DNA from 3 places in the Pantoea sp. X-Soil-TKNS-1280 genome. Region 2 is predicted to be linked to each of the others. Evidence: predicted binding sites of a transcription regulator. Region 2 holds the regulator's gene; each other region holds the start of a gene.
The links. The regulator PhoB, encoded in region 2, activates phosphate uptake and scavenging genes when phosphate is short. The targets are predictions, from matches to a motif close to CTGTCATAAAACTGNCNNAT.
Positions count from the first base shown of each region.

Region 1: a site for PhoB is predicted at 4,550-4,569, ahead of pstS (phosphate ABC transporter substrate-binding protein PstS). Genes of this name have one in related genera too.
Region 3: a site for PhoB is predicted at 2,452-2,471, ahead of serA (phosphoglycerate dehydrogenase). Genes of this name have one in related genera too.

Region 1 is NZ_AP035962.1:8,370-18,700, reverse strand. It holds gene phoU (phosphate signaling complex protein PhoU) at 1-623, opposite strand, end outside; gene pstB (phosphate ABC transporter ATP-binding protein PstB) at 641-1,414, opposite strand; gene pstA (phosphate ABC transporter permease PstA) at 1,459-2,346, opposite strand; gene pstC (phosphate ABC transporter permease PstC) at 2,343-3,305, opposite strand; gene pstS (phosphate ABC transporter substrate-binding protein PstS) at 3,397-4,440, opposite strand; gene glmS (glutamine--fructose-6-phosphate transaminase (isomerizing)) at 4,617-6,446, opposite strand; gene glmU (bifunctional UDP-N-acetylglucosamine diphosphorylase/glucosamine-1-phosphate N-acetyltransferase GlmU) at 6,591-7,961, opposite strand; gene AC6I8X_RS00055 (F0F1 ATP synthase subunit epsilon) at 8,140-8,559, opposite strand; gene atpD (F0F1 ATP synthase subunit beta) at 8,584-9,981, opposite strand; gene atpG (F0F1 ATP synthase subunit gamma) at 10,012-10,331, opposite strand, start outside.
Region 2 is NZ_AP035962.1:1,047,516-1,057,846, reverse strand. It holds gene AC6I8X_RS04820 (cobalamin-independent methionine synthase II family protein) at 1-558, opposite strand, end outside; gene AC6I8X_RS04815 (PstS family phosphate ABC transporter substrate-binding protein) at 734-1,660, opposite strand; gene phoR (phosphate regulon sensor histidine kinase PhoR) at 1,679-2,992, opposite strand; gene phoB (phosphate response regulator transcription factor PhoB) at 3,007-3,696, opposite strand; gene AC6I8X_RS04800 (hypothetical protein) at 3,961-4,851, opposite strand; gene sbcD (exonuclease subunit SbcD) at 5,030-6,247, shown strand; gene AC6I8X_RS04790 (AAA family ATPase) at 6,244-9,792, shown strand; gene AC6I8X_RS04785 (DUF799 domain-containing protein) at 9,853-10,331, opposite strand, start outside.
Region 3 is NZ_AP035962.1:3,478,141-3,488,471, forward strand. It holds gene zapA (cell division protein ZapA) at 1-89, shown strand, start outside; RNA gene ssrS (6S RNA) at 129-312, shown strand; gene AC6I8X_RS16130 (5-formyltetrahydrofolate cyclo-ligase) at 389-979, shown strand; gene serA (phosphoglycerate dehydrogenase) at 1,032-2,270, opposite strand; gene rpiA (ribose-5-phosphate isomerase RpiA) at 2,550-3,209, opposite strand; gene AC6I8X_RS16145 (LysR family transcriptional regulator ArgP) at 3,369-4,274, shown strand; gene AC6I8X_RS16150 (oxidative stress defense protein) at 4,370-5,098, opposite strand; gene AC6I8X_RS16155 (MFS transporter) at 5,316-6,623, shown strand; gene AC6I8X_RS16160 (IclR family transcriptional regulator) at 6,610-7,308, opposite strand; gene AC6I8X_RS16165 (FAD-dependent oxidoreductase) at 7,368-9,644, shown strand; gene argO (arginine exporter ArgO) at 9,623-10,246, opposite strand.

The DNA.
Region 1 (10,331 bases), 1.0 Mb from region 2:
TTCTGGCAACGGTCACCGATACGCTCAATGGCGCGTGCGCAGAACAGGGCGGTCAGTACACTGGGGATGGTACGCGGATCTTCCATCATGTAGGTCATCAGCTGACGTACAATGCCCTCGTACTCTTTATCCACCTTCTTATCTTCACGGTAGATCTGGATCGCCGCATTAAGATCCATGCGGGCAAACGCATCCAGCACATCATGCAGCATCTGCACGGTATGATGGCCAAGTGATTCCAGGCTCACCAGCAGCGGCAAATGTTGCTGACCAAATTTCTCCAGTGCAGTGCGGCTGATTTTTTCCGCCACGTCACCGATACGTTCCAGCTCAGAAATGGTCTTGATGATTGCCATCACCAGGCGCAGGTCGCTGGCGGTAGGCTGGCGTTTGGCGATGATGCGCACGCAGGCTTCATCAATCTCCACTTCCATCATATTGACCTTCTGATCACCGTCGATAACGCGCTGTGCCAGTTCGCCATCCTGATTATGCATCGCGGTAATGGCGTCGGTGAGCTGCTGCTCAACCATGCCACCCATGATCATCACCTGAGTGCGAATATGTTCCAGCTCCGCGTTGAACTGACCGGAGATATGTTTGTTCAGATTTAAATTATCCATGTGCGTCTCCTGTCAAATCAGCCGTAACGACCGGTAATGTAGTCTTCTGTCTGTTTTTGCGCGGGCTTGGTAAACAACGTATCGGTATCGCTGAATTCAATCAGCTCTCCCAGATACATAAACGCGGTGTGATCAGAACAACGCGCCGCCTGCTGCATGTTATGGGTTACGATCACCACGGTGTAGTCTTGCTTCAGCTCGGTGATCAGTTCTTCGATACGGCCGGTTGAAATCGGGTCCAGCGCCGAACAAGGCTCATCCAGCAGCAGCACTTCCGGGCGAATCGCAATGCCGCGTGCAATGCACAGGCGTTGCTGCTGACCGCCGGAGAGACTGTAACCACTCTGATGCAGCTTGTCTTTGGTTTCATTCCACAGCGCTGCTTTGCTCAGCGCCCACTGCACGCGCTCATCCATATCAGCACGCGACAGCTTTTCAAACAGACGCACGCCAAAGGCGATGTTGTCATAAATCGACATCGGGAATGGCGTCGGCTTCTGGAACACCATGCCAACACGGGCGCGCAGCAGGGCGATATCCTGGCTCGATGCCAGAATGTTGTCGCCATCCAGCAGAATTTCACCTTCTGCACGCTGCTCCGGGTAGAGTGAGTACATTTTGTTGAAGGTACGCAGCAGGGTCGATTTACCGCAGCCCGACGGCCCGATAAATGCGGTGACCTGGTTTTTCGCGATGTCCAGATTGATATTTTTCAGCGCATGGAATTTCCCGTAATGGAAGTTCAGATTGCGCACCTGAATTTTGCCGGCAGAAGAAGTTGCCATACTCATTGCTCGTCTCTCATGTACCGCGCCGCCGAAGCCGCGCCGGGAAATTAGTGTTTGCTCTTGGAGAAAATCACACGCGCCAGGATGTTCAGCAGCAACACGCACAGGGTAATGATCAGCACACCCGCCCACGCCAGACTCTGCCATTCCGCAAACGGACTCATGGCGAATTTGAAGATGGTCACCGGCAGGTTCGCGATCGGCTGCATCATGTCGGTGCTCCAGAACTGGTTCGACAGCGCAGTAAACAGCAGCGGTGCGGTTTCACCGGCAATACGCGCAATCGCCAGCAGCACACCGGTCATAATGCCCGAGACTGACGCCTTCAGGGTGATAGCTGAAATCATCCTCCACTTCGGCGTACCCAGGGCATAAGCTGCCTCACGCATGCTGTCAGGCACCAGACGCAGCATGTTCTCGGTGGTACGGATCACTATCGGGATCTGCAACAGCGCCAGCGCCACCACACCTGCCCAGCCGGAGAAGTGCTGCATCTGCGCCACCACGATGGTGTAAACGAACAGACCCACCACAATCGACGGTGCGGATAACAGGATGTCGTTAATAAAACGAATCACTTCCGCCAGCCAGTGCTTGCGACCATATTCCGCAAGGTAAATCCCCGCCATGATGCCCAGCGGCGTCCCGACGAAGGTTGACCAGAAAATCAATAAACCGCTGCCGGCCAGGGCGTTTGCCAGACCACCACCTGCGGTATTGGGCGGCGGGGTCGATTCAGTAAACAGCGACCAGGATAAGCCATCGATACCGCGCGAAACGGTAGTGAACAGAATCCACACCAGCCAGAACAGGCCAAACGCCATCGTCAGTAACGACAACGTCAGCGCAATTTTATTTTTAGTGCTGCGCCATGCCTGCATTTTACGACGTGAGGCTTCCAGCTCGGCGCGCGCCTGCAATTCAATCGTTGTCATGAACGGGCTCCTTCACTCTTCGCCAGACGCAGGATCATCAGTTTGGAGATCGCCAGCACGATAAAGGTGATAACAAACAGGATCAGCCCCAGTTCCATCAGTGCCGCCACATGCACGCCGGATTCCGCTTCAGCGAATTCGTTCGCCAGCGCCGAGGTGATGCTGTTGCCTGGCATAAACAGCGAAGCGCTGTCGAGCTGGTAGGTGTTACCGATAATAAAGGTGACCGCCATGGTTTCACCCAAGGCACGACCCAGGCCGAGCATCACGCCACCGATAACCCCGTTTTTAGTGAACGGCAGCACGATGCGCCAGATCACTTCCCAGGTGGTGCAGCCGATACCATAGGCTGACTCTTTCATCATCACCGGCGTCTGCTCAAACACATCACGCATCACCGAAGCGATATAAGGGATGATCATAATGGCCAGGATCACACCTGCGGCGAGGATGCCGATACCAAAGGCCGGGCCGGAAAACAACGCGCCGACGATCGGGATATTCGACATGATGTCACCCACCGGCGTCTGGAAATATTGCGCAAACAGCGGTGCGAAAATAAACAGGCCCCACATGCCGTAAACGATACTGGGGATGGCCGCCAGCAGTTCAATCGCCGTACCAAGTGGGCGACGCAGCCAGCCTGGTGCCAGTTCCGTCAGGAACAGGGCAATACCAAAGCTCACCGGAACGGCGATGATCAACGCAATCAGTGAGGTCACGACAGTGCCGTAAATCGGCACCAGCGCACCAAATTGTTCATTAGGCGCATCCCAGGTTTTGGTCCACAGGAAGGAGAAGCCAAATTTCTGGATGCTGGGCCAGGAGGAGAAAATCAGGGAGACGATGATGCCACCCAGCAGCAACAACACAATCAGCGCGGAGAGTTTAACCAGCGCGCCGAAAATCATGTCACCTTGTTTGCCAGGGGCTTTAAACGTCGGCTTAGTGGCAGCCATAGAAGTCTCTGTTCTCAGGGAATGACAGGGCGACATGATCATCATGCCGCCCATTGGGTAGGCCAGCATTGCAGCTGGCCAGGTCTATCAGTTATTCGAACAGCGCTTTGCCTGAACTGTCTTTGATATTGGCTTTCCAGGCAGAACGGATCTGCGCGGTTACGCTGTCTGGCAGAGCGGCGTAATCCAGGCTGGTCGCCGTTTTAGAACCGTGTTTGTAAGCCCAGTCGAAGAACTTCAGCACTTCGCTACCTTTCTCAGCATTCGCCTGATCTTTGTAAACCAGGATGAACGTGGTAGAGGAGATCGGCCATGCATCTGCGCCTTTCTGGAAAGTCAGGTCCTGAGCAAAGGTTTCGCTCCAGTTCGCGCCTTTCGCCGCGTTAGAGAAGCTGGTTTCGCTCGGCGATACCGCTTTACCGTCAGCATCCATCAGTTTGGTATAGGTCAGGTTGTTCTGCTTAGCATACGCATATTCTACGTAGCCAATTGAACCCGGCAGACGCTGAACGAATGCAGCCACGCCGTCGTTACCTTTACCGCCCAGACCGGTCGGCCAGTTTACGGTGTTACCTTTACCGATTTTGCTGTTCCACTCTTCGTTCACTTTAGACAGGTAGCTGGTGAAAACGAAAGAAGTACCGGAACCATCAGCGCGGCGTACCACGTTGATATTGGTGTCAGGCAGTTTCACGCCCGGATTCAGCTTGGTGATTGCCGGATCGTTCCACTTTTTGATGTTACCCAGGTAGATGTCACCAACGGTTTTGCCGTCGAGGGTCAGCTGACCAGATTTAATACCAGGGATGTTAACTGCCAGTACCACGCCACCGATTACGGTCGGGAACTGGAACAGGCCATTTTTTTGCAGATCTTCATCTTTCATCGGCGCATCTGACGCACCGAAATCGACGGTTTTGGCGATGATTTGCTTCACGCCGCCTGAAGAACCAATACCCTGATAGTTGATTTTGCTACCGGTGGCTTGCTGGTATTCTGCTGCCCACTTGGCATAAACCGGTGCCGGGAACGTCCCGCCTGCGCCAGTCAGATCGGTTGCTGCAAAAGCAGAGACCGCGCTTACTGCGAAGGTGGCGGCGAGGATTCGGGCTACGGTGCTACGCATCAGTGTCATGTTCCCTCCAGGGGAGTTAAAAAAATCAGGCTCTATGCCATTTTAGTAGGAGTCATTGATTGCTGCTGGAGGGAAAATAGGACAGTTTGATTACAGTCAAATGTACGAAATATGACAGTTTTATGACATCGTTTAAAAATGAAGCGGGACCTGACAGGCCCCGCTTTTCTTACTGATTATTCGACAGTAACTGATTTCGCCAGGTTACGTGGCTGATCAACATCAGTACCTTTAATCAACGCCACATGGTACGAAAGCAGTTGCAGCGGCACGGTATAGAAGATCGGCGCAATCACCTCTTCTACGTGCGGCAGTGAGATAATCTTCATGCCTTCGCTGTCGCTGAAACCCGCATCCTGATCGGCGAACACGTACAGCAGACCACCGCGCGCGCGCACCTCTTCAATATTAGACTTCAGCTTTTCCAGTAACTCATTGTTCGGTGCCACCACAATCACTGGCATATCGGCATCAATCAGCGCCAGCGGCCCGTGCTTCAGCTCACCGGCAGCATAGGCTTCCGCGTGGATGTAGGAGATCTCTTTGAGCTTCAGTGCCCCTTCCATAGCAATCGGGTACTGATCGCCACGGCCAAGGAACAGGGCGTGGTGTTTGTCAGAGAAACCTTCTGCCAGACTTTCGATCACCTTGTCCTGCGCCAGCATCTGCTCAATACGGCTCGGCAGCGCCTGCAACGCGTGCACAATGTCGTGCTCGGTGTCGGCAGACATACCGTGCAGACGACCCAGTTTCGCCACCAGCATCAGCAATACCGTAAGCTGCGTGGTAAAGGCTTTGGTGGAAGCCACACCGATTTCGGTGCCCGCTTTGGTCATCAGCGCCAGATCGGATTCCCGTACCAGCGACGAACCCGCGACGTTACAGATCGCCAGCGAACCGAGGTAGCCCAGCTCTTTCGACAGACGCAGCGCGGCCAGCGTATCTGCCGTCTCACCTGACTGCGACAGCGTGATCAGCAGGCTGTTTTTACGTACCGCAGATTTGCGATAGCGGAACTCAGAAGCGATTTCGACATCACAGGGAATGTTGGCCAGTGACTCGAACCAGTAACGCGACACCATACCGGAGTTGTACGACGTGCCGCAGGCGATAATCTGGATATGCTCAACTTTGCTCAGCAGGGTTTCAGCCTGCGGGCCCAGTTCACTGAGATCGACCTCACCGTGGCTGAAACGACCGGTTAAGGTGTTTTTGATCGCCATCGGCTGTTCATAAATCTCTTTCTGCATGTAATGACGATACACGCCTTTGTCACCAGCATCGTATTGCACATTGGATTCGATCTCGGCGCGATTAACCGGTTTGCCACTGCGATCGACAATCGTCACGTCGCGGCGAGTGATCTCAGCGATATCGCCCTCTTCCAGATAGATGAAGCGACGCGTCACCGGCAGCAATGCCAACTGATCAGAGGCGATAAAGTTTTCGCCCATGCCACGACCGACCACCAGCGGGCTACCGGAACGGGCAGCCACCAGCAGCGACGGATCGCGGCTGTCCATGATCACCATGCCATAAGCACCACGCAGCTGCGGAATGACCCGCAATACCACTTCACGCAGCGAACCGCCCTGCTTCTGCTCCCAGTGCACCAAATGCGCCACCACTTCGGTGTCGGTTTCTGAGGCAAACTGGTAGCCGCGTTCAATCAGTTGTGCACGCAGCGGCTCATGGTTCTCAATGATGCCGTTATGCACAATGATGATGTGCTCAGAAATATGCGGATGCGCATTCGCTTCTGAGGGTTCACCATGCGTTGCCCAGCGGGTGTGAGCGATACCGGTGCCACCAATCAACGGCTGTTCTTCCGCCGCCTCTGCCAGCTTCTGCACTTTGCCGAGACGACGCAGACGCGTCACATGGCCCTGGGCGTCAACGACGGCCAGACCAGCCGAATCGTAACCGCGATATTCGAGACGACGCAGACCTTCCAGCAGAATCTCTGCAATGTCGCGCTGTGCTACTGCACCAACAATTCCACACATAATAGTTTCCTGACTTCATGGCTTTCGGCCATTGCGTTGTCATCTGACCTGATATCCGGCAGTGCCGGTTCCCCGAGCCTTGTAGAGAGTGGGGATGTAGTTATAGTTACTGCTAACAGGCCGATCTTTGTCGGCCATTAAAAATTACTTTTTCTTTTCCGGGCGCTGCCAGCCTGCTTTCTGGTTCTGTTCTTTACGGTTGTAGACCAGAACGGCGGCGGGAACGTCTTTCATTACCGTGGTGCCGGCGGCGATAGTTGCGCCACTGGCGACAGTGACCGGAGCCACCAGCTGAGTATCGGAACCAACAAACACGTTGTCACCAATGATGGTTTTGGATTTGTTCGCACCATCGTAATTACAGGTAATGGTGCCCGCGCCGATATTCACATCGTCACCAATCTCTGCGTCGCCAAGATACGAGAGGTGACCGGCTTTAGATCCCTTACCGAGGGTGGCTTTTTTCATTTCCACGAAGTTGCCAACGTGCGCCTTCTCCCCCAGTTCACTTCCGGGGCGCAGACGAGCAAAGGGGCCAACGGTGCAGGCCGCAGCCAGACTGGCATCCTCGATCACCGAATACGCGCTGATTTCACAATCGTCAGCGATCACGCTGTTTTTGATGATGCAACCCGCCGCGATTTTCACCCGATCGCCCAGCGTCACGTTACCTTCGATGATCACATTGGTATCAATTTCGACATCGCGACCATGTTTCAGCGTGCCACGCAGATCGAAACGTGCTGGATCACGCAGCATCACACCTGCCAGCAACAATCTCTCGGCCTGCTCAGTCTGATATGCACGCTCCAGCGCAGCCAGTTGCAGGCGGTTGTTCACACCGTCGGTTTCACTGATACGTGCCGGATGTACTGCCTGAATCAGACGCCCTTCCTGATGTGCCATGGCAATAATGTCAGTAATGTAGAACTCGCCCTGCGCATTGTTATTGTTTAACTGCGACAGCCAGCGTTTGAGGTCGCCGCCATTGGCAACCAGAATACCGGTGTTGATTTCCTGAATTTTCAGCTGTTCTGCCGAAGCATCTTTTTGTTCCACGATGCTGGTGATGGTGTCGTGTTCACGTACGATGCGACCATAGCCGGTGGGATTGTCGAGAACTACCGTCAGTAGCCCAATGCCGCCAGCTGGTTTGGCAGCGCGCAGACGCTGCAAAGTTTCCTGCGAGATCAGCGGCACATCGCCGTACAACATCAGAATATCTTCGTCATCGGCGAAATAAGGAGCCGCCTGCTGCATCGCGTGTCCGGTTCCCAGCTGCTGTGCCTGAAGTACCCAATTCAGGGTGTTCCCGGCAAGTTGCGCTTTGAGTTGATCACCGCCATGACCATACACCAGATGGATTTGCTGTGCGCCCAGCCCGGTGGCGGCGTCAATCACATGCTGAACCATCGGTTTTCCTGCCAGGGTATGCAGAACTTTGGGGAGATCGGAATACATACGGGTGCCCTTGCCAGCAGCAAGAATCACCACACTCATCGCAGTTGTAGACATAACCATCCTGACTCTGTTTTAGCTTTCGAAAGTTTAAGGTTTACCCCTGAGATTACTACATTTTTCTCGGATCGAAATTAGAGGATGTCGCGGTGTGACAGAAATGTGCAGGCAGGAAATTGCAGGGAAAAAAAATGCCAGCCCAAAGGGCTGGCATTTCGTGACGCATAAAGCCTGATTACATCGCTTTTTTGGTCAGCTCGATTACACGCAGTTTCGCGATAGCTTTCGCCAGTTCGGCAGAGGCCTGCGCATAGTCCACATCACCGTGGCTGCTGCTCATGTGCTCTTCTGCTTTACGTTTCGCTTCCAGCGCGCGCGCCTCGTCCAGGTCTTCACCGCGAATCGCAGTGTCGGCCAGCACGGTGGTGCTACTCGGCTGTACTTCCAGCACGCCGCCAGAGAGGTAGATGTACTCCTCTTCGCCGTGCTGTTTAACGATGCGAATCATACCAGGCTTGATGGCAGTCAGGAGCGGGGCGTGACCTGGGAAAATACCCAGCTCACCTTCGCTACCTGACACCTGGATCTTCTGCACCAGACCGGAGAACATTTGTTGCTCCGCGCTGACCACATCCAGGTGATAAGTCATAGCCATATCATTCCTCCCGGGAAACCGAAATTACAGTTTCTTCGCTTTTTCCACAGCTTCGTCGATCGCGCCAACCATGTAGAAAGCCTGCTCTGGCAGATGGTCGAATTCACCTTCCATGATGCCTTTGAAGCCACGGATGGTGTCTTTCAGCGATACGTACTTACCTGGAGAACCGGTGAACACTTCAGCAACGAAGAACGGCTGAGACAGGAAGCGCTGAATCTTACGCGCACGTGCCACCAGCAGTTTGTCGTCTTCAGACAGCTCGTCCATACCGAGGATGGCGATAATGTCTTTCAGTTCCTGGTAACGTTGCAGCAGTGACTGTACGCCACGCGCTACATCGTAGTGCTCCTGACCAACAACCAGCGGATCCAGCTGACGGCTGGTGGAATCCAGCGGGTCAACGGCCGGGTAGATACCCAGCGAAGCGATCTGACGGCTCAGGGTTACAGTTGAATCCAGGTGGGCGAAGGTGGTCGCCGGAGACGGGTCAGTCAAGTCATCCGCAGGAACGTAAACGGCCTGTACGGAAGTGATTGAACCGGTCTTGGTGGAGGTAATACGCTCCTGCAACACACCCATCTCTTCAGCCAGAGTCGGCTGATAACCTACCGCTGAAGGCATACGACCCAGCAGTGCAGAGACTTCTGTACCGGCCAGGGTGTAACGATAGATGTTGTCGATGAACAGCAGTACGTCACGGCCTTCATCACGGAATTTTTCCGCCATGGTCAGACCGGTCAGTGCTACGCGCAGACGGTTACCCGGCGGCTCGTTCATCTGGCCATACACCAGCGCTACTTTATCGATAACGTTGGAGTCAGTCATTTCGTGGTAGAAGTCGTTACCCTCACGAGTACGCTCACCCACACCGGCAAATACCGAGTAACCTGAGTGCTCAGCCGCGATGTTACGGATCAGCTCCATCATGTTTACGGTTTTACCTACACCCGCACCACCGAACAGACCGACTTTACCGCCCTTAGCGAACGGACACATCAGGTCGATAACCTTGATGCCGGTTTCCAGCAGTTCCTGCGAGTTAGACTGTTCTTCATAAGAAGGTGCTGCACGGTGAATAGAGGAAACCTCTACTGCGCTGCCGTCTTCTTCTTTCAGGTCGCCTTTCATGTCGATCGGCTCGCCCAGCACGTTCATGATACGGCCGAGGGTTGCTTTACCAACCGGTACCTGGATCGGTTTTTTCAGGTCGGTAACTTCCAGACCGCGCTTCAGGCCGTCAGAAGTACCCATGGCGATGGTACGAACCACGCCACCACCCAGCTGCTGCTGAACTTCCAGCACCAGACGAGCATCACCATTCTTAACCTCAAGGGCGCTGTACACTTGCGGTACTGCGTCCTGAGGGAATTCGACGTCAACTACGGCGCCGATAATCTGGACAATCTTTCCAGCTGCCATCTTGAATCCTCTACCTAATTCCAAACCTGGTTAAACCGCGGAGGCCCCCGAGACGATCTCGGTAAGTTCCTGGGTGATGCTGGCCTGACGAGCTTTGTTGTAAACCAACTGCAGCTCTTTGATCAGATTTCCGCCGTTATCGGTTGCAGCTTTCATCGCAACCATACGTGCGGCCTGCTCACTGGCCAGGTTTTCCACCACACCCTGATAAACCTGCGATTCGACATAACGACGCAGCAGGGTATCCAGCAGCGCTTTCGGATCGGGTTCGTACAGGTAATCCCAGGTCTTCGCCTTCATCTCTTCTTCACCTTCCGCTGGCGGTAACGGCAGCAGTTGGGTAATGGTCG
Region 2 (10,331 bases):
ATAACGGCAGCCCGCAGCGTAAAACGCCTTGATGGCATCTTTGTAGGTCTGCGCCAGATCGGCGAAATAGTCTTTCAGATCCGGATAGACGGTGGCATCGATCACTTTACGGCCACCACGGAAGTGCAGCACGCTCGGGCTGGGGATGGTCATCTTCGGTACCGCATCACCGGCAATGCTTTGCAGGAAGCGAAAATGTTCCAGCATCGGGTGATTGGGGTTAAACGCCACTTTGCCAGTCACTTTGACGCCACGCGCTTTGGTCTGGACGCCGTTGAATTGAATGCCCTGCTCGGCTTCGTAACGCTCCACGCCCAGCAGACTGTCAAAGAAGTCAAAGTGCCACCATGCACGACGGAACTCACCATCAGTCACCACTTTCAGGCCATTAGCCCGCTGCTGCTCCACGACATGGCGGATGGCCTCATCTTCTACCTGGCGCAGCTGGGCGGCATCAATCTCACCCTGAGCAAACTGCTCACGCGCCTGCTTGATCGCAGCGGGACGCAGAAAACTGCCGACGGTATCGGCGCGGAACGGGGCGGTAACTCGTTGCATGATCACTCCTGGCTAAAGCCGTAAACGCATGGTTGCGTCAGGTAATAATTTCGTCCGGTTATTTTTAGCCATCTGGATGGCTATATGGCTAAGAAGAGTGACATGCTAAGTAAAATTGGGCAAACGAAGAAAATTCAGGTGACATGAAGAAAATTCATGTTGCGATGCACGTTCTTCAATTCCCCTCAATGGCCGCCCGCGCCAGCGCCATCTGGCTATCTGACAGCGGCAGGTAGCCTGCCTCACTGACGCGACGCTGTCCCTGTGGCGACAATACCTGGTGCAGAAATGCGGATACCAGCGGTGGCAAAGGTTTGCCGGGCGCTTTGTTGATGTAGAGATAAAGAGGACGAGACCACGGATAGCGCCCGCTGCGGATAGACTCAGCATCAGGCATCACACTGTCGCCACTGGCAGTCACCACCGGTAAGGTTTTTACCCCACTCAGATGAAAACCAAAGCTGGCATAGCCGATACTGTTGGGCGTCGCCGCCACGGCCTGCACCACCGCTGCGGAACCGGGAAATTCGGATACATCGGCACGGAAATCACCTTTACACAGCACCTGCTGCTTGAAGAAACCCCAGGTGCCGGAAGCTGAGTTACGTCCATAACGTTGGATGCTGCGCGTTTCCCAGCCGGGAAGCGTCAGCCCCACATCGCCCCAGCGCTGTGCGGCATGTGGTGCACCACATAAACGCGTCACCGAAAACAACGCATCAAGTTGCTGCGGTTCGATGCGCGTCAGCGGGTTGTCCTGATTCACCACCACCACCAGCGCATCCATCGCCACCGGCACTGCCAGCGGCGGGTAACCGTAGCGGGCAGTAAACAGCTGGCGCTCGTCTGCCTGCATTGGCCGGCTCATCGGACCGAGTTGCGCCGCCCCGGCAGCCAGCGCCGTGGGAGCGGTTGATGATCCCGCCGCCTGTACCTGCACATTCACACCGGGCGACTGGCGGCTGAAATCCTCACCCCACAGCGTCATCAGATAACCAAGGGTATCGGAACCCACACTACTCAGATTGCCAGCCAGCATGGTTTGTTGCCCCTGTGCCAGGACAGAGAACGACAGCAAAATGAACAGCAGCAACGATTTCATGCGGGATTTCCGTGACAGTTATTGCGCCACATTCTCCCGTATCCCACTGGCGACAATCAACCTTGGTGGCAGGATAAAGCTGAAGCTCGTCTCCTGATGCGGCACACTGCTGATCTCAAGCCGCGCATTGTGGTGGCCGAGAGCATGTTTCACGATCGCCAGTCCCAGCCCGCTTCCCCCGGTGGCGCGTGAGCGTGCTTTATCCACCCGATAAAAACGTTCGGTGAGACGGGGCAGATGTTCAGCACTGATACCCGGCCCGTTATCGCACACCTTAAACTCCGCACCCTGCTTACTCCGCAGCCAGCTGATATCAATCCGCGTACCTTCCGGTGTATGGTTCACCGCGTTGTACACCAGATTGGAGATTGCGCTACGCAGTTGCTCATCATTGCCGAGCACTTTGAGGTGCGGGTCAGTGTGGAAGTGAATCTCGTGTCGTCCCTGGCTGAGGGTCTCCGCCTCACGCTGCAACAGCAGCAGCATGGTTGGCACATCAACGGTCTCTTTCAGATCAATGGCGGGAGCGGCCTCAATGCGCGAAAGCGTCAGCAGTTGTTTCACCAGGCTATCCATACGCCGGGTTTGCTCCTGCATGGTTTGCAACGCTTTATTGCGCGAACGTTCGTTCATTACCGAATCGTTCATCATTTCAAGGTAGCCCTGCAACACGGTGAGCGGCGTGCGCAGTTCATGGCTCACGTTGGCAAAGAAGCTACGTCGTGCGCCTTCCAGCTGGTGCATTTGCGTGACATCGCGCGCCACCATCAGCCACTGGCCTTCGCTGTAAGGCATCACGCGAAACTCCATATGATGCTGATTATTCAGCACCAGTGTCAGGGGCTTGTTGAAATCACGCTGGCGAATATAGCGGGAGAACTCAGGATAACGCAGCAGGTTGAGGATGTTCTGGCCGTTATCTTCCGGCCAGCGCAGACCGAGATGCTGCTGTGCCAGACCGTTACACCAGAAAATAGCCCCCTCTTCCGTGGTCAGAACCACCGCATCCGGCAGCGATTCTGCACCACTGCGAAAACGCTTGATCAGATTGCCTAACTCGCGGCGGCGGCGGCGGTTACGCAACTGCATTTGATACAGACCGTAAAACAACGGTTCCCAACTGGCACGCCCGCCGGGTGGCGTCATGGATCGATCAACCCACAGCCAGTGCGACAGCCGCATCAGGTTCCAGAAGTGCCATAACAGCACACCCAGTACCGAAGCCAGCAGCAGCCAGGGAAGATAACCAAACAGCAAACCGAGAATCAGTGCCGGCAGACAAGCCAGCACCAGCTCGGTCAATAATCTCTTCCAGGAGAGTCGTTCCAGCACGGTATAAACTCCGTTTAGTAGCGGGCAGAGAAACGATACCCTGTTCCACGTACGGTTTGTACCATGCGGTCGTGGCCGGAGACCTCCAGCGCTTTACGTAAACGACGGATATGCACATCGACAGTACGATCTTCGACATACACATTGGTGCCCCAGACATGGTTCAGCAGCTGTTCGCGGCTGTAAACGCGTTCCGGGTGCGTCATAAAGAAGTGCAGCAGTTTATACTCGGTCGGCCCCATCTCCAGTGGCGTGGTCTCTGACATCACGCGATGCGATGATGGGTCGAGGCTCAGCCCCTGCATCTCAATCACTTCTTCCACTGCCATCGGTGAAATACGGCGCATCACCGCTTTGATACGGGCCATCAGTTCTTTGGGGGAGAAAGGTTTGGTGATGTAATCATCCGCGCCCACTTCCAGACCACGTACGCGATCTTCCTCTTCACCACGCGCTGTCAGCATCATCACCGGGATATCCCGCGTCATGGCTTCACGCTTCAGGTGTTTGATAAACTGGATACCGCTACCTCCGGGTAACATCCAGTCCAGCAAAATCAAATCTGGCCAGGGTTCAATCAGCTTCCCTACTGCGCTGTCATAATCTTCCGCCTCAATCGGCTGGTAATCGTTCTGTTCCAGCACGAAACATAACATTTCACGGATGGGAGCTTCGTCTTCCACAACCAAAATGCGCTTAGCCATTATTACTCCTGCTGATATGACGGCTGTCACTGAGATTTGCGGCGTCATTATGCGTCAGTTTTATGACACTTTTATGAAAAAACCAACGGGTGCTCTGGAGTATAAAAACAGAAATGTGACAGCAGAAACAGGATTTTTGGCGGGTAGCATACGAATATGCTTCTCAGGTAACTATTAAGAAAAAATGATTTTTTCCAGGCAGGGAAGTGGACCTTCCCGGCCCCTCAGCAGGGTGCTACCCCAGAGCTGGGTTAATGACGTATTTTATACCTCAGGATGGTCATTCAGATCCATCTGGCGTACTAATTCTTCCATCTTCTCGCAGGATTTCGCTTTTTCCGCCATCTGTGCTTTCAGCGCAGAGAACTTATCCGTTGCCAGCAGCTGATCACGCATGCTGATAAACTCATCCTGCGTAATATCACCCGCAAATACCGGTGGGACGTCCGCCTGGTCCCAGTAATAATTCATACTCATCAGGGTCGTTATAGCCATGGCTTCATCGTGGGTTGTGACTTTCTGGCTGGCGGAAATAATGGCATCGAAAAAATCGCGCAGGAAAGCGCTCACATCTTTTGGTCGGAAGGCATCAAGATAAAAGAAATGCGCGCGCGCACTCCCGGGTTCGGCACCCTCAACATAGGGCATTGATATTGTTGTCATTACCCCGTAGTTCGGCAGGCAGTTTTCAGCGCGATAATTAAAATCGGGGTTCAGCACCATCGCTAAGAAATCTTCCCGCAACGAGGCTAAATAGGCCGGAGAGGGGCCAACAACAGGAGGATGGGCGATAAAAACCCAACCTGGAGCACGGTTATAAACCACCGCATCATCGTCTACCGTTCTTCCTCTGGTAGTAACAAACGTTGCGAAAAGCTCAGCAGTATCACCCGCAGGAACGACACCGGCCCCGAAAGGCAATAAGGACGATGTTCTTCCCGTTGCCCTGCCGTAAATCAGTTTTTCATACTCTTCAGGCCCCATTGTGACGGGCGCTTCTGTGTCGTATTGAGAGGTCGCAGAAGCCATACGCTGTGCTGAATTCGCCACCACGACAATATTGTCCCCGGCCGCAGAAGCTAAAGCATGGCTATCGGGTGCTGAACCCATGGCGGAGGTGGAGGTTACAGATTCGCTACGGTTAACAGGAAACATATTTATCTCCTTACGTTATCAGTGAGCCTTTATTTCACCTCTGATATTTTTCCGCGCTGAATAGTTAACTTCTGAGGAATTGATGATTTTTCCGGCACATTTGATCGGCTAATACGCATGTCAGTGGCAGTCCCATCCGTATATAATCGCCCAACGCGAAATCTGGCAGGGAGCATCCATGCGCATCATTCATACGGCGGACTGGCATCTGGGCCAGTTCTTTTACAGCAAAAGTCGTGCGGCGGAACATCAGGCCTTTCTCGACTGGCTGCGCCAGCAAATTGAGCTGCATCAGGTGGATGCACTGATTATCGCCGGTGACCTGTTTGATACCGGTTCACCCCCGAGTTACGCGCGTGAAATGTTTAACCGCTTTGTGGTGGCCTTACAGGCCAGCGGTTGCCAGCTGATTGTGCTGGCCGGTAACCATGATTCGGTAGCCACGCTAAATGAATCCCGTGAACTGCTCGCCTGCCTGAATACCCAGGTGATCACCAGCGCAACGCCACAGGGCGAGCAGCAGATCCTGACGCTGAAACAGCGTGACGGCTCGCCAGGGGCGGTGCTGTGCGCCATCCCTTATCTGCGTCCACGCGATATTTTGCGCAGCCAGGCCGGACAATCCGGCCGGGAAAAACAGCTTTCGCTACTGGAAGCCATCGAGCAGCATTATCAGCACTGCTTTGCCGCCGCTGAAGCACAGCGCGCGGCGTTGGGCGGCCAGCTGCCGATTATCGCCACCGGCCATCTCACTACCGTGGGGGTGACCAAAAGTGATTCAGTACGCGATATCTATATCGGCACCCTGGATGCCTTCCCGGCCCAGGCCTTTCCCGCCGCGGATTACATCGCCCTCGGCCATATCCATCGTGCACAACGCATTGCCGACAGCGACCATATTCGCTACAGCGGATCCCCCATCCCGCTGAGTTTTGATGAGCTGGGTCGGGATAAAAGCGTGTTCCTGCTTGATTTCAGCACAGGCCTCGATGCCGTAACACCGCTGATCATTCCACTGTTTCAGCCAATGCAAATGCTCAAAGGTTCGCTGGCAGAGATTGAACAGCAGCTGGCCGCCTTTAAAGATAGTGATGCATCACAACCGGTGTGGCTGGACATTGAAATCACCACTCAGGAACATCTCAGCGATCTGCAACGACGGATTGAGCAACTGACAGAAGGCTTACCGGTGGACGTGCTACTGGTACGCCGCAGCCGTGAGCAACGTAGCCGCAGCCTGGCACGGCTGGATAATGAAACCCTGAGCGAATTGCAGGTTGAAGAGGTATTTGCACGTCGTCTGGCGCTGGAAGAAGATCTGGATACGGAACAGGCTGCGCGGCTCACCCAACTGTTTCGCACCACCCTTGCCGCGCTGGAGAACCCTTCCGCATGAAAATCCTGACGCTGCGTTTTAAAAATCTCAACGCCCTGCGCGGTGAGTGGTTTATCGATTTTCGTCGTGAACCTTTTGCCAGCAATGGTCTGTTCGCCATTACCGGTGCCACCGGGGCGGGTAAAACCACCCTGCTGGATGCTATCTGTCTGGCGCTTTATCACCAGACACCCCGCCTCGGCGTGTTGTCACAAACCCAGAACGAACTTATCACCCGCGATGCCACCGAATGTCTGGCCGAGGTGGAGTTTGAAATCAAAGGTGAAGCCTGGCGTGCCTTCTGGAGCCAGAACCGCGCCCGGGGTCAGGCCGATGGTAAATTGCAGGCTCCGCGTGTTGAACTGGCACGCTGCGCTGATAACCAAATCGTCGCCGATAAAGTCGGTGACAAACTCAGGCTGATTGAAAGCTTATCTGGCCTCGACTTCGCCCGTTTTACCCGATCGATGATGTTGTCGCAGGGACAATTTGCCGCCTTCCTCAACGCTAAACCAGGCGAACGCGCCGAACTGCTAGAAGAGCTGACCGGCACCGAGATCTACGGACAGATCTCGATGCAGATTTTTGAGCGTTACAAAATCGCGCGTACCGATCTGGATACCCTGCGCGCCCGTGCCGGTGGCATGGTGCTGCTCGATGAAACCCGGCGGGCAGAACTGACTTCGCAACTGGAACAACTCAGCGCCAGCGAACAGGCACTCAACCAGCAGCTGATCACCACCCAGCAACAGCAGCAGTGGTTAACTCAGGCCCGGCAGCTGAGCAGTGAACAACAGCAGGCGCAACAGGCGCTATATAGCGCAGAAAGTGCCTGGCAGCAGGCGGAACCGGAACGCCAGCGACTGGCACGCGCCGAACCGGCGGAAAAACTGCGCGATAAGCTGCAACAGCGGGAACAGTTACGCCAGGAACTGGCGGCACTGACGCAGCAATCACAGCAGTTACAGGCGCAGCAGCAACAGGCACTCGACACTCAGCAGCAGGGTGAAGTGCGTTATCAGGCGGCACAGCAGGCGCGAGATCAGGCGCAGGCCGGACAACAGCAACTGGAAACGTTACTGACAGAGCAGGTCATCCCGCTGGATCAGCAAATCGCCACCCTGCAACAGCAGATCACCGAGCAACAGCGTCAGATAGCCCAGCAGCAGCAAGTGTTGCAACAAAGCGGAGCCGCACTTAACCAGCAACAACAGGAGAGTGAACGCTTACAACAGATCTGGGATGAACAGCAGCAGTGGCGCACCAAACAAGCCAGCGTTGCTGAATGGGGAGAACATCTGGCGCGCTGGCAAGCCGATATTGCGCGACTGGATGAGCGCGAGCAGGCCATCGCCCAGTTGAGCAACCAGCAGCAGCAACAGCGACAGCAGCTCGACCAGCTACAGCAAGCCTTCTCCGCCCGCCAGCATGCGGCGCAGCCCGTGGCAGAGCTGGGGAGACAACATGATATCAGTCAGGTGCGTGATGCGCTGACACAGCATCAGGCGCAGCGTGCATCCCGTCAGCAGCTATCCTTGCTGGCTGCGCAGTGGCGTTCGCTCCAGCCACAACAGCAACAACGCCAGCAGAAACTGCACGCGTTAACCCAGCAATATCACGCGGAAGAACAGGTTTTACAGGCGCTGCGCGAGGAGTGGAAGCGCATCAATCAAGCGCGAATTGATGTGCAGAAAATCTGTGATTTGGAACTCGCTATCGCCCGGCTGGCGGATGAACGCGCCCGGTTACAGCCGGACCAACCCTGCCCGCTGTGCGGCTCCTGTCAGCATCCGGCTATCGAAGAATATCGGCAGCTGGAACCCGGTGAAAATCAGCAGCGGCTTGTCGCACTGCAAACTCAGGAAACTCAGTTAAAGGAATCCGGCACCGCTAAAGGTGAGCAACAACGCCTGTCGCTGCTGCAACAGCACGCGTTGCAGCAGGAACTCAAGGATATCGGGCAGCAAATCACCACCTTGACTGAGCAGTGGCAACGGCTGACCGGTGAGTTGGCGCTCACCTTTGCGCTGGAGCAGCAGGATGAAGTTACCTGCTGGCAACAGCAGCAGGATCAGCAGGAAAACCAGCTACGGGAATGGCTGGAACATCTGCAACAGCAGCAGCTGGCGCAGCAGCAGATTACCAGCGTCCAGCAGACATTGAACGATCTCAGCCAGCGCAGCGAAACTGAGCGCGCGGCCTGGCAGCAATTAAGCCAGCAACTTGAACAGCAGCTGGCACCGCATCAACTCACCCTGCCCGCCCGTGATAGCCGTGATAGCTGGCTGGCGACGTTGCAACAGCGCTGGCAAAAATGGCAGGAGAGTGAGCGATTACTTACTACCCTGCAACCGCAGCGCGCCACAGCCGAAAGTGAATACCATAATCTGCAACAAAACCATGCGCGTGAACAACAGCGCCTGGACACCCTGCAACAGGGACTGAACGGTTTACAGCAGCAACGGACAGAACAGCAGCAACAGCGCCAGCAGTTGTTTGGCGATCGTCAGGTGCAGGCCGAGCGCCAGGCACAGCAGCAATTGATGCAGCAGTGCGAACGGGAGCTGGCGCAGCAGTTGCAGGCATGGCAGCAGGCGCAAAGTACGCTGCATAGCCTGAATGGGCAACGGGCGCAAATCGACCAGCAACAGCAAACGCTGGCTGCGCGGGTTCAGGACGCCGAAAGCACCTTCCTCAGCGCATTGCGGAAAAGTGATTTCGCCGACGAGGTGGCGCTGCGTGAGGCGTTACTCGATGAACATCAGGCGCTGCAACTGCGTCAGCATTTACAGGCGCTGGAGCAGCAACGTCAGCAGCAAATCACCCTGACCCGGCAGCTGGAGCAGAGGCTGAACGCACATCAGCAGCAACGTCCGGCAGAGCTGAGCGATGACAGGACGGCGGATATTGATGCAAGGCTGGAAAACCTGCGCATGGCGCTGCGCGATAATGCCCGCCATCAGGGCGAAGCACAGCAACAGTTGCAAAGTGACACCGCTTTGCGTCAGCAGCAGCATTCTCTGTTGAGCCAAATCAGCGACAACGAAGCAGAGCTGCAACAGTGGAGCCAGCTCAATGAGTTAATTGGCTCAGCCAAAGGTGACAAATTCCGCCGTTTCGCACAGGGCCTGACGCTCGATCATCTGGTGTGGCTGGCGAATCGTCAGCTCGATCGTCTGCATGGCCGTTATTTGCTGCAACGCCGCGTCAGCGATGAGCTGGAGCTGGATGTGGTGGATACCTGGCAGGCCGATGCCACCCGTGATACCCGTACCTTGTCAGGCGGCGAGAGTTTTCTGGTGAGTCTGGCGCTGGCGCTGGCCTTGTCCGACCTGGTCAGCCATAAAACGCGTATTGAATCGTTGTTCCTTGATGAAGGCTTCGGCACGCTGGATGCCGAGACACTGGATGCCGCGCTCGATGCGCTGGATGCACTGAATGCCAGTGGCAAAACCATCGGCGTGATCAGCCATGTGGAAGCCATGAAGGAACGCATTCCGGTGCAGATCAAGGTGCGTAAGATGAACGGGCTGGGTTACAGCAAGCTGGAGTTGCCAGGGGAATAAGCCGTTGCGACGTGATTTTCGTGTGGAAGGGAGCGGATACCCCGCTCCCTTTGCGATCACTTAACGCGCCGCCGTTACCGGACGACGCGGTCCCGCCAGCAGGCCGCCATCTTCGTTTTGTGCCAGCAAACGTGCGCTGGTCACACCGGCAATGGTATGTGCTTTATCGGTGACATTATTGGCGATTTGTTTCACCGCCGCCGACACCAGGATGCCGATGATGCCAGCGTTATTGTTGTTGCTGTTCTCCGCGTCATTGGCGGTGGCGCTGCCCTGCCACAGTTCCTTACCGGTACGCAGATCCACCAGACGCGCCGATGCCGATACCGTCGTGCTGCTGTCCACCACTAAATAACGGGTACCGTAATCGGTAATCGAAATATACAGTGCGCTGTCAGCATGGAAAATATCGTGCAGACGCTGGGTACTTACCGCCTGAATATCATGACCACTGGTCAGACCGTTCTGCTGGAACGTCTCTTCCACCACCGCCACCGGGAACACGTAATAACCCGCTTCCGCCAGGGGCTCCGTCACCA
Region 3 (10,331 bases), 1.9 Mb from region 2:
AACGTATCCGTATGCTGCAGCAGACCATTGAACAAGCATTAGTTGAGCAAGGTCGCATAACTGATCGCCAGGGCACAAAGTTTGAATAACACTTCATGGTTATCGTGATACAGTAACGGTGAAGTAAATTTTCTCTGAGATGTTTGCATGTGGGCCAGTCCCCTGAGCCGATATTTCATTACCACAGAATGTGGCGCTCCGTAACTTGTGAGCATGCTCGGTCCGTCCGAGAAGCCTGATAGTTGCGACGACACATTCACCTTGAACCAAGGGTTCAAGGGTTACAGCCTACGGCGGCATCTCGGAGATCTCCACTTAGTTCCACATCTGTAATCCCCCGGTACGCGTGATATAGTGGCTGGCAACAGCCGACATTGCCGGGGATATCATGTCTGAACCCTCACTACGCGACCGACAAGACATTCGTCAACACGTACGCCATTTGCGCCGCAATCTCACGGCTGAACAGCAGGAACAAGCTGCCGATTTGCTGGCAGAGCACGCCATCAATTTTGCCCCAATCAGCAATGCCCAACGCATCGCCCTGTTTCTTTCCGTTGATGGTGAGCTGAATACACGCCCGTTGATCGCCAAACTCTGGCAACAGAAAAAACAGGTGTATCTGCCGGTGCTGCACCCCTTTTCACCTGGTAACCTGATCTTCCTGCGCTATACGCCAGACACCCCGCTTAGCCCGAACAAATTGCGTATCCCCGAGCCACCGCTGGATATCACCCGCATGGCAACGCTCGATCAACTGGATGTGATCATGGTGCCGTTAGTGGCGTTCGACCATAGCGGGCAGCGTCTGGGTATGGGTAAGGGTTTTTACGATCGCACCCTGCAAAACTGGCAGCAACATGGTGTCCTGCCCATCGGGATAGCGCATGATTGCCAGTGCGTGGAAGCGTTGCCGGTCGCGGCATGGGATGTGCCCTTGCCTGCGGTGATGACACCGTCAAAGCTGTGGCAGTGGTGATTGGCGCGATAAATCGCGCCGCTACAAAGATATGCAGCAGCGCGATGTTAAATCAGTACAGCAAACGTGCGCGGATGGTACCAGGAATCGCCTTCATCAGTTGCAGCGCTTTGTCCGCTACATCCTGCTCGGCATCGATATCGATGACCACATAACCCATCAGCGGAGATGTTTGCAGATACTGGGCGGCAATGTTGATGCCCTGCTCAGCAAAAATCTGGTTGATGGCGGTCAGCACGCCCGGGCGGTTTTCGTGGATGTGCAGCAGACGGCTGGCACTGGCAGCATGCATCGGCAGCGACACTTCCGGGAAATTCACCGCAGACAGCGTAGAACCGTTGTCCGAATACTTCGCCAGCTTGCCAGACACTTCCAGGCCGATGTTTTCCTGCGCTTCCTGAGTCGAACCGCCGATATGCGGCGTCAGAATCACGTTATCAAATTCACACAGCGGTGAGTTAAACGGATCGCTGTTCGTCGCCGGCTCAGTCGGGAATACGTCAATTGCTGCACCCGCCAGATGTTTGTTCGACAAAGCATCGCACAGCGCTGGGATATCAATCACCGTACCACGTGCGGCGTTAATCAGCAGCGCACCCGGTTTCATCATTGCCAGTTCGGCAGCACTGATCATGTTCTGTGTGGATGGCGTTTCCGGCACATGCAGGCTGACCACATCGCTCATGTTCAGCAGATCAGAAAGATGGCGCACCTGAGTCGCATTGCCCAGCGGCAGCTTGCTCTCGATATCGTAGAAGAACACGTGCATGCCGAGGCTCTCAGCCAGCACGCCCAGTTGCATGCCGATGTGGCCATAGCCAATGATGCCCAGCTTTTTGCCACGCGCTTCGTAGGAACCCGACGCAATTTTATTCCAGATACCGCGATGTGCTTTGGCGTTCGCTTCCGGGATGCCACGCAGCATCAGCAGCATTTCACCAATCACCAACTCCGCCACCGAACGGGTGTTGGAGAACGGGGCGTTGAACACCGGTACACCGCGTTTTGCCGCTGCATTCAGGTTGACCTGATTGGTGCCGATACAGAAGCAGCCTACCGCGACCAGTTTCTCAGCCGCAGCGAAAATCTCTTCGGTCAGTTGGGTACGGGAACGGATACCAATGAAGTGCGCATCGCGGATGGAGGACTTCAGCGTCTCCGCATCCAGTGCACCTTTGTGGAATTCGATGTTGGTGTAACCTGCCGCACGCAGATTATCCAGCGCGCTCTGATGGACACCTTCCACCAGCAGGAACTTAATCTTGTCTTTTTCCAGTGATAACTCTGCCATTTCCCGACCCTATTCAGAATTCAACGAGGGCTGCCATAAGCCAGCCTTCTGTCAAAATATCAAAAAATTCGATTGCAGCAAGACAATCGATTGCCTCCGCCCCAGCACGCGTCAGTGCTGGGGCAGCACAATGCCGTACAAAATCGGGATATGCGCCCGGAGCGAAGAATGAACCTGCTGTTGATGACTATTTTGTGACATAAGTCACCGAATTTCAGCATACGAAGAAAAGATGTTTTGCGTATGGAAATAAGCGGCGCTACGAGAGCGCCGGACAGATCATTTCTTGATGGTTTTTACGCCATCGGCAGTGCCGATCAGGGCGATATCCGCACCACGCGCCGCAAATAACCCGACGGTCACCACGCCAGGCAGCGCGTTGATGGCTTTTTCCAGCGCGATCGGGTCGAGAATGCGAAGATTATGCACGTCGAGAATAATGTTGCCATTATCGGTCAACACGTTCTGACGGTATTCCGGCAAGCCGCCCAGCTTCACCAGTTCACGCGCCACATAGGAACGCGCCATGGGAATGACTTCAACGGGCAGCGGAAAGTGGCCCAGCACATCCACTTCTTTCGACGCATCAGCAATGCAGATAAATTTCTCAGCCACCGCCGAGACAATTTTCTCACGCGTCAGCGCCGCACCACCGCCTTTGATCATCTGCATTTGTGGATTGATCTCATCAGCGCCATCAACGTAAACCGACAGCGAGTCCACTTCATTCAGATCAAATACGTGAATGCCAAGGGATTTCAGCTTCTGCGTTGAGGCTTCCGAACTGGAAACCGCACCCTCGATTTGATGCTTAATCGAGCCTAAAGCATCAATAAAGTGGGCGGCGGTTGAACCCGTGCCAACGCCAACAATGGTGCCCGGCTGCACATATTGCAGTGCTGCCCAACCTACCGCTTTTTTCAGTTCATCCTGGGTCATGGTATGTTTAAAACCTGTGCGACAACGAGGTGCGCGTAGTATAAAACAAGGCGGCATAAAAATGCGCGGCTGTTAAAGGCTTTGTAACTCAGTCCACAAAAACCATCTTTTACATTTTTGTGGCATAGTAACCTCCACCCTGAACGAGAGAGAACAAGAATGAAACGCCCGGATTATCGAACGCTTCAGGCGCTGGATGCTGTGATTCGTGAGCGCGGCTTTGAGCGCGCCGCGCAGAAACTTTGCATTACGCAATCGGCGGTATCGCAGCGTATTAAACAGCTGGAGAATTTATTCGGCCAGCCGCTGCTGGTACGAACCGTGCCGCCGCGTCCGACTGAGCAGGGGCAGAAGCTGCTGGCGTTATTGCATCAGGTGGAGTTGCTGGAAGAGGAATGGCTGGGTGATGAAAATGGTGGCACCACGCCGCTGCTGTTATCGCTGGCGGTGAACGCCGACAGTCTGGCAACCTGGTTGCTGCCCGCGCTGAAGGATGTGCTGGCAGATTCGCCGGTGCGCCTGAATATCCAGGTTGAGGATGAAACCCGTACTCAGGAACGTTTACGTCGCGGCGAAGTGGTAGGCGCAGTGAGTATTCAGCCGCAGCCACTGCCGAGTTGCCTGGTGGACCAGCTGGGCGCGCTCGACTATCTGTTCGTGGCTTCACCTGAATTTGCCGATCGCTACTTTCCCAATGGTGTGACCCGTTCAGCGTTGCTGAAGGCACCGGCCATCGCCTTTGACCATCTGGATGATATGCATCAGGCTTTTCTGCAGCAGAATTTCGACTTGTCGCCGGGCAGCGTGCCCTGCCATATTGTTAACTCGTCCGAAGCCTTTGTGCAGCTGGCACGCCAGGGTTCGACCTGCTGTATGATCCCGCATCTGCAAATTGAGCGTGAGCTGGCGAGCGGAGATTTGGTTGATTTGACGCCCGGTCTGTACCAGCGCCGTATGCTGTACTGGCACCGTTTCGCGCCGGAAAGCCGTCTGATGCGCCGCGTGACTGACGCACTGATTGCGCACGGACATCGCGTACTGCGCCAGGACGACCTGGCCGCCTAATAACCTGAGCGAATTCGTAGCGGCGCGATTTATCGCGCGTGGTTTTGCCACAACGCGCACGCGATTGCGCGATAAATCGCGCCGCTACGCAAACATCACTGTGCGTTCGGTTTGATATCGAACACCACATCCACCTGATCGTCAAAGTGAATGCTCTGCTGCTCATAGGTCTGTTGTGCTGAGGTATCCGCTTCTGCGGCTGAGGCTTTAAACATGCGCGCCATCGGCATCGGCTGGTAGTTAGCAACGTGATAACGGATGCTATACACCGGACCCAGTTTGGCGTTAAAGCCTTCGGCCAGCGCCGCCGCCTGTTGCGTCGCATTGGCGATTGCGGCTTTGCGTGCCTGGTCTTTGTAGGTTTCCGGGTGTGCCACACCGAGGTCCACGGCACGGATTTCGTTCAGGCCGGATTTCAGCGCCCCATCCAGCAACTCATTCAGCTTCTCCAGCTGACGCAACGTCACCTGCACCTGACGCACCGCGCGATAGCCTTTCAGCACCGATTTACCCTCTTTGGTGTAATCGTACTCTGGCTGAGTGCTGAGATTAGCGGCATCAATATCTTTCTTTTCGATACCGTTTTTTTGCAGGAAATCAAAATATTGCGCGACGCGACTGTCGGCTTGTTTTTTCGCATCTGCTGCATCTTTCGATGAAACATTCACCACAATCGAAAGCGTAGCGATATCCGGACGGGCCTCCACGCTGGCCTGTCCTGAGGTGACCACATGCGGTCCGTTCGGCAATTCACCCGCCAGAACCATACCAGGCAATGCGCCTGCGCTCATTACGGCGGCCAGCGCCAGTGCTTTCAGTTTCACGGAAGTCCTCCTTGAAGAGTCAGTTCTAAGGCCGCCACTATGGCGAAGCCCGCTACACATTACCATGCGTGATGGTCTGAGTTTTGATTCTGCTAAAAGTTCGGGCACTCTGCTGTTTTATCGTCTCCGCGATCACAAAATAACCGATGTTTATTCGCTGAATTTCCGCACAAATGTTTCTATTAAAGAAACACTCTGACCTCCGGGAGAGTCCACGATGACAGAGCAGCCAATAACCCAAGCTACCGCGGGCATCCGCGCCGGACGCACCCGCTTTCTGATGCTGGGTCTGGTGTTTATCAACATCATCATCAATTACATGGACCGCACCAATCTGTCGGTCGCCGCCACGGCGATGGCGGGCGAACTGCGTTTCACCCCGCTGGAAATGGGGTTGATCTTCTCTGCCTTTGGCTGGATTTACGCCGCGTTGCAGATCCCCGGCGGTTTCCTGATAGATCGTCTGGGCGCACGGCTGGTATACGGCGTCGGGCTATTTATCTGGTCACTGGTGACGACACTACACGCTTTTGCCGGTAGTTTCCTCGCGCTGTTTGGTTTACGTCTGGGCGTCGGTGCGTTTGAAGCACCAGTGATGCCCGCAAATAACCGGGTGATTTCCAGCTGGTTCCCGGAACAGGAACGCGCCAGCGCCATTGGTATTTATTCTTCGGCGCAGTTTGTCGGCCTCGCCTGTATGACGCCACTGTTGTTCCATGTGCAGGATGTCTTTGGCTGGCGCGGTTTGTTTGTGATCACCGGTGTCGCAGGCATGATTTGGGCGCTGGTGTGGTACCTGCTCTATCGTGAACCGACCGAACATAAAGGCGTTTCAGATGCCGAGCTGAATTATCTGCGCAGCAATGGCGCACTGCTGGAAAGCCGTCAACACGCCAGCCAGCCACGCGCCCGCTGGCAGGATCTCGCGCACATGTTCCGCAGCCGCAAACTGGTGGGCATTTATATCGGCCAGTTCACCATCTCCGCCACCTTCTGGTTCTTCCTCACCTGGTTCCCAACTTACCTGGTGGAGTATCGCCATATGGGATTTATTAAGAGCGGCTACGTGGCGGCGGTGCCCTACTTTGCGGCCTTTTGCGGCGTGTTGCTGGCGGGATTCGCCTCCGATCGTATGATGCGACGCGGCGTCTCTGCCAGCGTAGCGCGCAAGCTGCCGGTGATCCTCGGGCTGTTTCTGACGCTGTTTATCCTCGGGGCCAACTACACCGATAACGCGACCCTGATCATGCTGTTTATGTCTGTCGCCTTCTTTGGCAATGGGCTGGCCACCATCACCTGGGTCTTTGTCACCGCGCTGGCACCCCGCCATTTGATCGGTCTCGCCGGAGGGGTGTTCAACTTTACCGGCGCGCTCTCCTCGATTGTGGTGCCGATTGCCATTGGCGCGCTAATTGATGGCGATAATTTTGCCCCGGCACTGGCCTTTATTGCCGTGCTGGCTGCCATTGGTATCGCCAGCTATCTATTTATCGTCGGGAAAATTGACCATGTCAGCGCGCACTGATCATACGCCCGGCCAGCGCCTGCAACTGCGCCAGCCGCTGGCTGAGATGCGCTTCATCCGTCTGCCAGATTTTGGCGAAAGCCAGTGCCGCACGGTTATTGTTAATCGGCTGCGCCATGCTGACTTCGCCATCATCACGATGCCAGATGAGGGTGTCCTGCGACCGTTTACGTGCCAGCAACGGGGCCAGCTGCGTCCATTGCTCATCACTGAAGCGCGGTCGCAGCGCTTCGTCGCTTTCCGCCGCCAGCAGCGAGACACCAATTACCGACTGCCAGGCTGGCAGCATATGGAATCCCGCCAGCGCCTGGCTGGTGCTGGTGCGCTCGCCAGGCTCCGAGTGCCAGATATAGATCACCTGATCCTCCCACAGCACACCCAATGCCACCACGATGTCACGCGGCGCGTGTGCCTCCAGCTGCGGCAACGCCTGGGCAAACAGCGACGAGCCACGTATTGCCTGGGCCGCCAGCGCGTGAACACCCGGTCCGGGCAAATAGCGGCGATGTTCGTCCTGCATCGTCAGGCCGATAGCGGCCATGGTCATCAGCAGACGGTTTACCCGTGTGCTGTTCATCCCCATCTGGCGCGCCAGCTCACGGCAGCCTACGGCTTTGCCACTGGAGACCAGATATTGCAGACAGCGAATACCGTCAATCAGGCTTTGATTGGGTTGAGAAGACATAAGTCACCCTGTGGCGGTCAAAAATTTAATCTTAGCTTCAGAGCTACAGGAATGAAATGATGCAAATTTTCTCCTCTCAGCCCGCCCGTGCGTTCCCACTGCAAACATTGCAGGCTGATGTATTGATTGCGGGCGGTGGCCTGGCGGGCGTCTGTGCAGCGCTGGCAGCTGCGCGTGATGGTTTGCAGGTGGTGTTGATCCAGGATCGCCCGGTGCTGGGCGGCAATGCTTCCAGTGAAGTTCGCCTGTGGGCCAATGGCGCGACCTCGCATATGGGCAACAACAACCGCTGGGCGCGGGAGGGCGGCATCATGGGCGAGATCATGGAGGAGAACCTGTGGCGCAATAAAGAAGGCAATCCGGTGCTGTTTGATATGGTGCTGCTGGATTTAGTGCAGGCGCAGCCGGGCCTGACGTTACTGCTCAATACCACGGTCAGCGAGATCGAAAAGTCAGGACGGCAAATTGAGGCGGTGCACGCCTTCAATGCCATTAACCAGACGCGCTATTTTGTCAGCGCCCGGCAGTTTATCGATGCCAGCGGTGACGGGGTGCTCGGCTATCTGGCCGGGGCGGCGCATCGCGTCGGGGCCGAATCGGTGGAAGAATTCGGCGAGAAGATGGCCCCAGGTGAACATTTCGGCCATAAACTCGGTCACTCGATTTACTTCTACACCAAACGCACCACACAGCCGGTGCGCTTTGTTCCCCCCAGCTTCGCCTTGCAGGATATCCAGGCGATTCCGCGTTATAAACGCCTGACTTCCGAACTGAACGGCTGCGATCTGTGGTGGCTGGAATGGGGAGGACGGCTTGATACGGTACATGAGAGTGAAACCATCAAATGGGAACTGTGGAAAATCGTCTGGGGGGTGTGGGACTACATCAAAAACTCCGGTGAATTTCCCGATGCCGACAACCTGACCATTGAATGGGTCGGCTTAATCCCCGGCAAACGGGAGAGTCGCCGCTTTCTCGGCGCTACCCTGTTATGCCAGCAGGATATTGTTGAACAGCGGGATCATTATGATGCGGTGGCCTATGGCGGCTGGTCGATTGATTTACATCCCGCTGATGGCGTCTACAGTGAACATGAGGGCTGCCGTCAATTCCACAGCAAAGGTACCTACACCATCCCGTTTCGTGCGCTCTACAGCCAGTCACTGGACAATCTGCTGCTAACCGGCCGCCTGATCTCCGCCACCCACGTGGCGTTCGGCAGCGCCCGCGTGATGTGTACCTGCGGCGTGCTCGGGGAAGTGGTGGGACACGCCGCGGCGCTTTGCCAGAAACAACAACTCACCCCGGCCCAGCTGGGCGCACCTGAGCGTATTGGGCAGTTGCAGCAACAATTACTGCGTCAGGGGGCTTATATTCCACGCCAGCAGTTGATCAGCCCGGCTGGCGCAGCAAAAATCGCGGTCAGTAGCACCCTCCAGCTCACTGCCCTGCCTGCTGATGGTGGCTGGCATCCGCTGCAATCACGCTGTGCACTGCTGCTACCGCTGAAAGCCGGTGAGCGCCTGCCCGCGCTGAGGGTACATTTACGTGCCAGACAAACACAGTCGTTACAGGTGTCGTTGCTGACCAGCGAAAACCCGGCCAATACCTGCGGCGATCGGCAACTGGCCAGCCACACCCTGCTGGTTAACGATCAAGGCGAGTATCGGCTGGATTTTGCTTACCGCGCCGATTGCGATCGTTATCTGATGATCGCCTTCGCGGAAAACCCGGCCATTGAGGTTGCTCTGACGCGTGTGCAGCTGCCGGGCGTGATGATGGTGTTCAACAGCCTGAATCCACGCGTGGCGAAGCGGACGCGCCAGATTAACGATGGCGATTATGGTGTCGATGAGTTTGATTTCTGGCTGCCGCGCCGCGCGCCGCAGCAGATACTTTTCGCCTTTAGCCTTGAGGCTCCGCTGCAACTATGGCATCGCGACTATCTGCTGAATGGCAAGCTGCGACCGGAAAGTCACACCAACGGCTGGGTTCCCGCGCTCGACGATGCCGCGCCTGCGGTTAGCTGGCAATGGGAGCAACCCCAGCAGGCCAGCCAGTTAACCCTGCTGTTTGATAACGATTTTGACCACGCGATGGAGACAGTACAGATGGGCCACGCGCAGGCGGTAACGCCGCACTGCACCACCCATTATCGTCTGTGGCTGGATGAAATGTTGCTGGCAGAGGTCAGAGACAACCATCATTCCCTCTGCCATCACGCGCTACCGCCGGGGGTAAATTTCCGGCAGATACGCCTTGAGATGCTTGCCAGCGCCGGTGCTGTACCCGCGCTCTACGGTTTGCATCTGCATCACCAGTTGGCGATGCCCTGACGCGCCAGCTGGAAGGCGATCACCCACATTACCGATCCCACCAGCAGGTTGATGATTCGCTGCGCCCGCACGGTGCGCAGGCGTGGGGATAGCCAGGCCGCCAGCAGTGCCAGGCCAAAAAACCAGATAACCGAGGCACTGACGCTGCCCAACGCAAACCAGCGCCGCGCTTCTGCGGACGGTAGTTGCCCACCCAGGCTGCCCAGCACCACAAACGTATCAATATAAACATGCGGATTGAGCCAGGTCACCGCCAGCATGGTGGCGATAATGCGCCAGCGTCCCTGTTTCATGACTTCTGTCGATGCCAGCGACACATCGCCCTGCCAGGCATTGCGTAGTGCGCCCCAGCCATACCAGGTCAGGAAGGCTACCCCTGCCCAGGTGATCAGCATCAGTAATAACGGTGACTGATTGAGCAACGCACTACCACCAAAAATCCCGCCGCAAATCAGCGCGATATCACTCAGAGTACAGAGAGCTGCCGTCATCAGATGATAATGGCGCTTAATGCCCTGATTCATCACAAATGCGTTTTGCGGGCCTAGCGGCAGAATGAGCGATGCCCCAAGAGCAAGCCCTTGTAAATAAACAGATAACACGTAATTTTTCCCATCAACAGTGGCGATGACGTGAAGTATAGAGAGGCGTGAATATTAGAGGAAATGGAAAGATTTAATAGGTCAT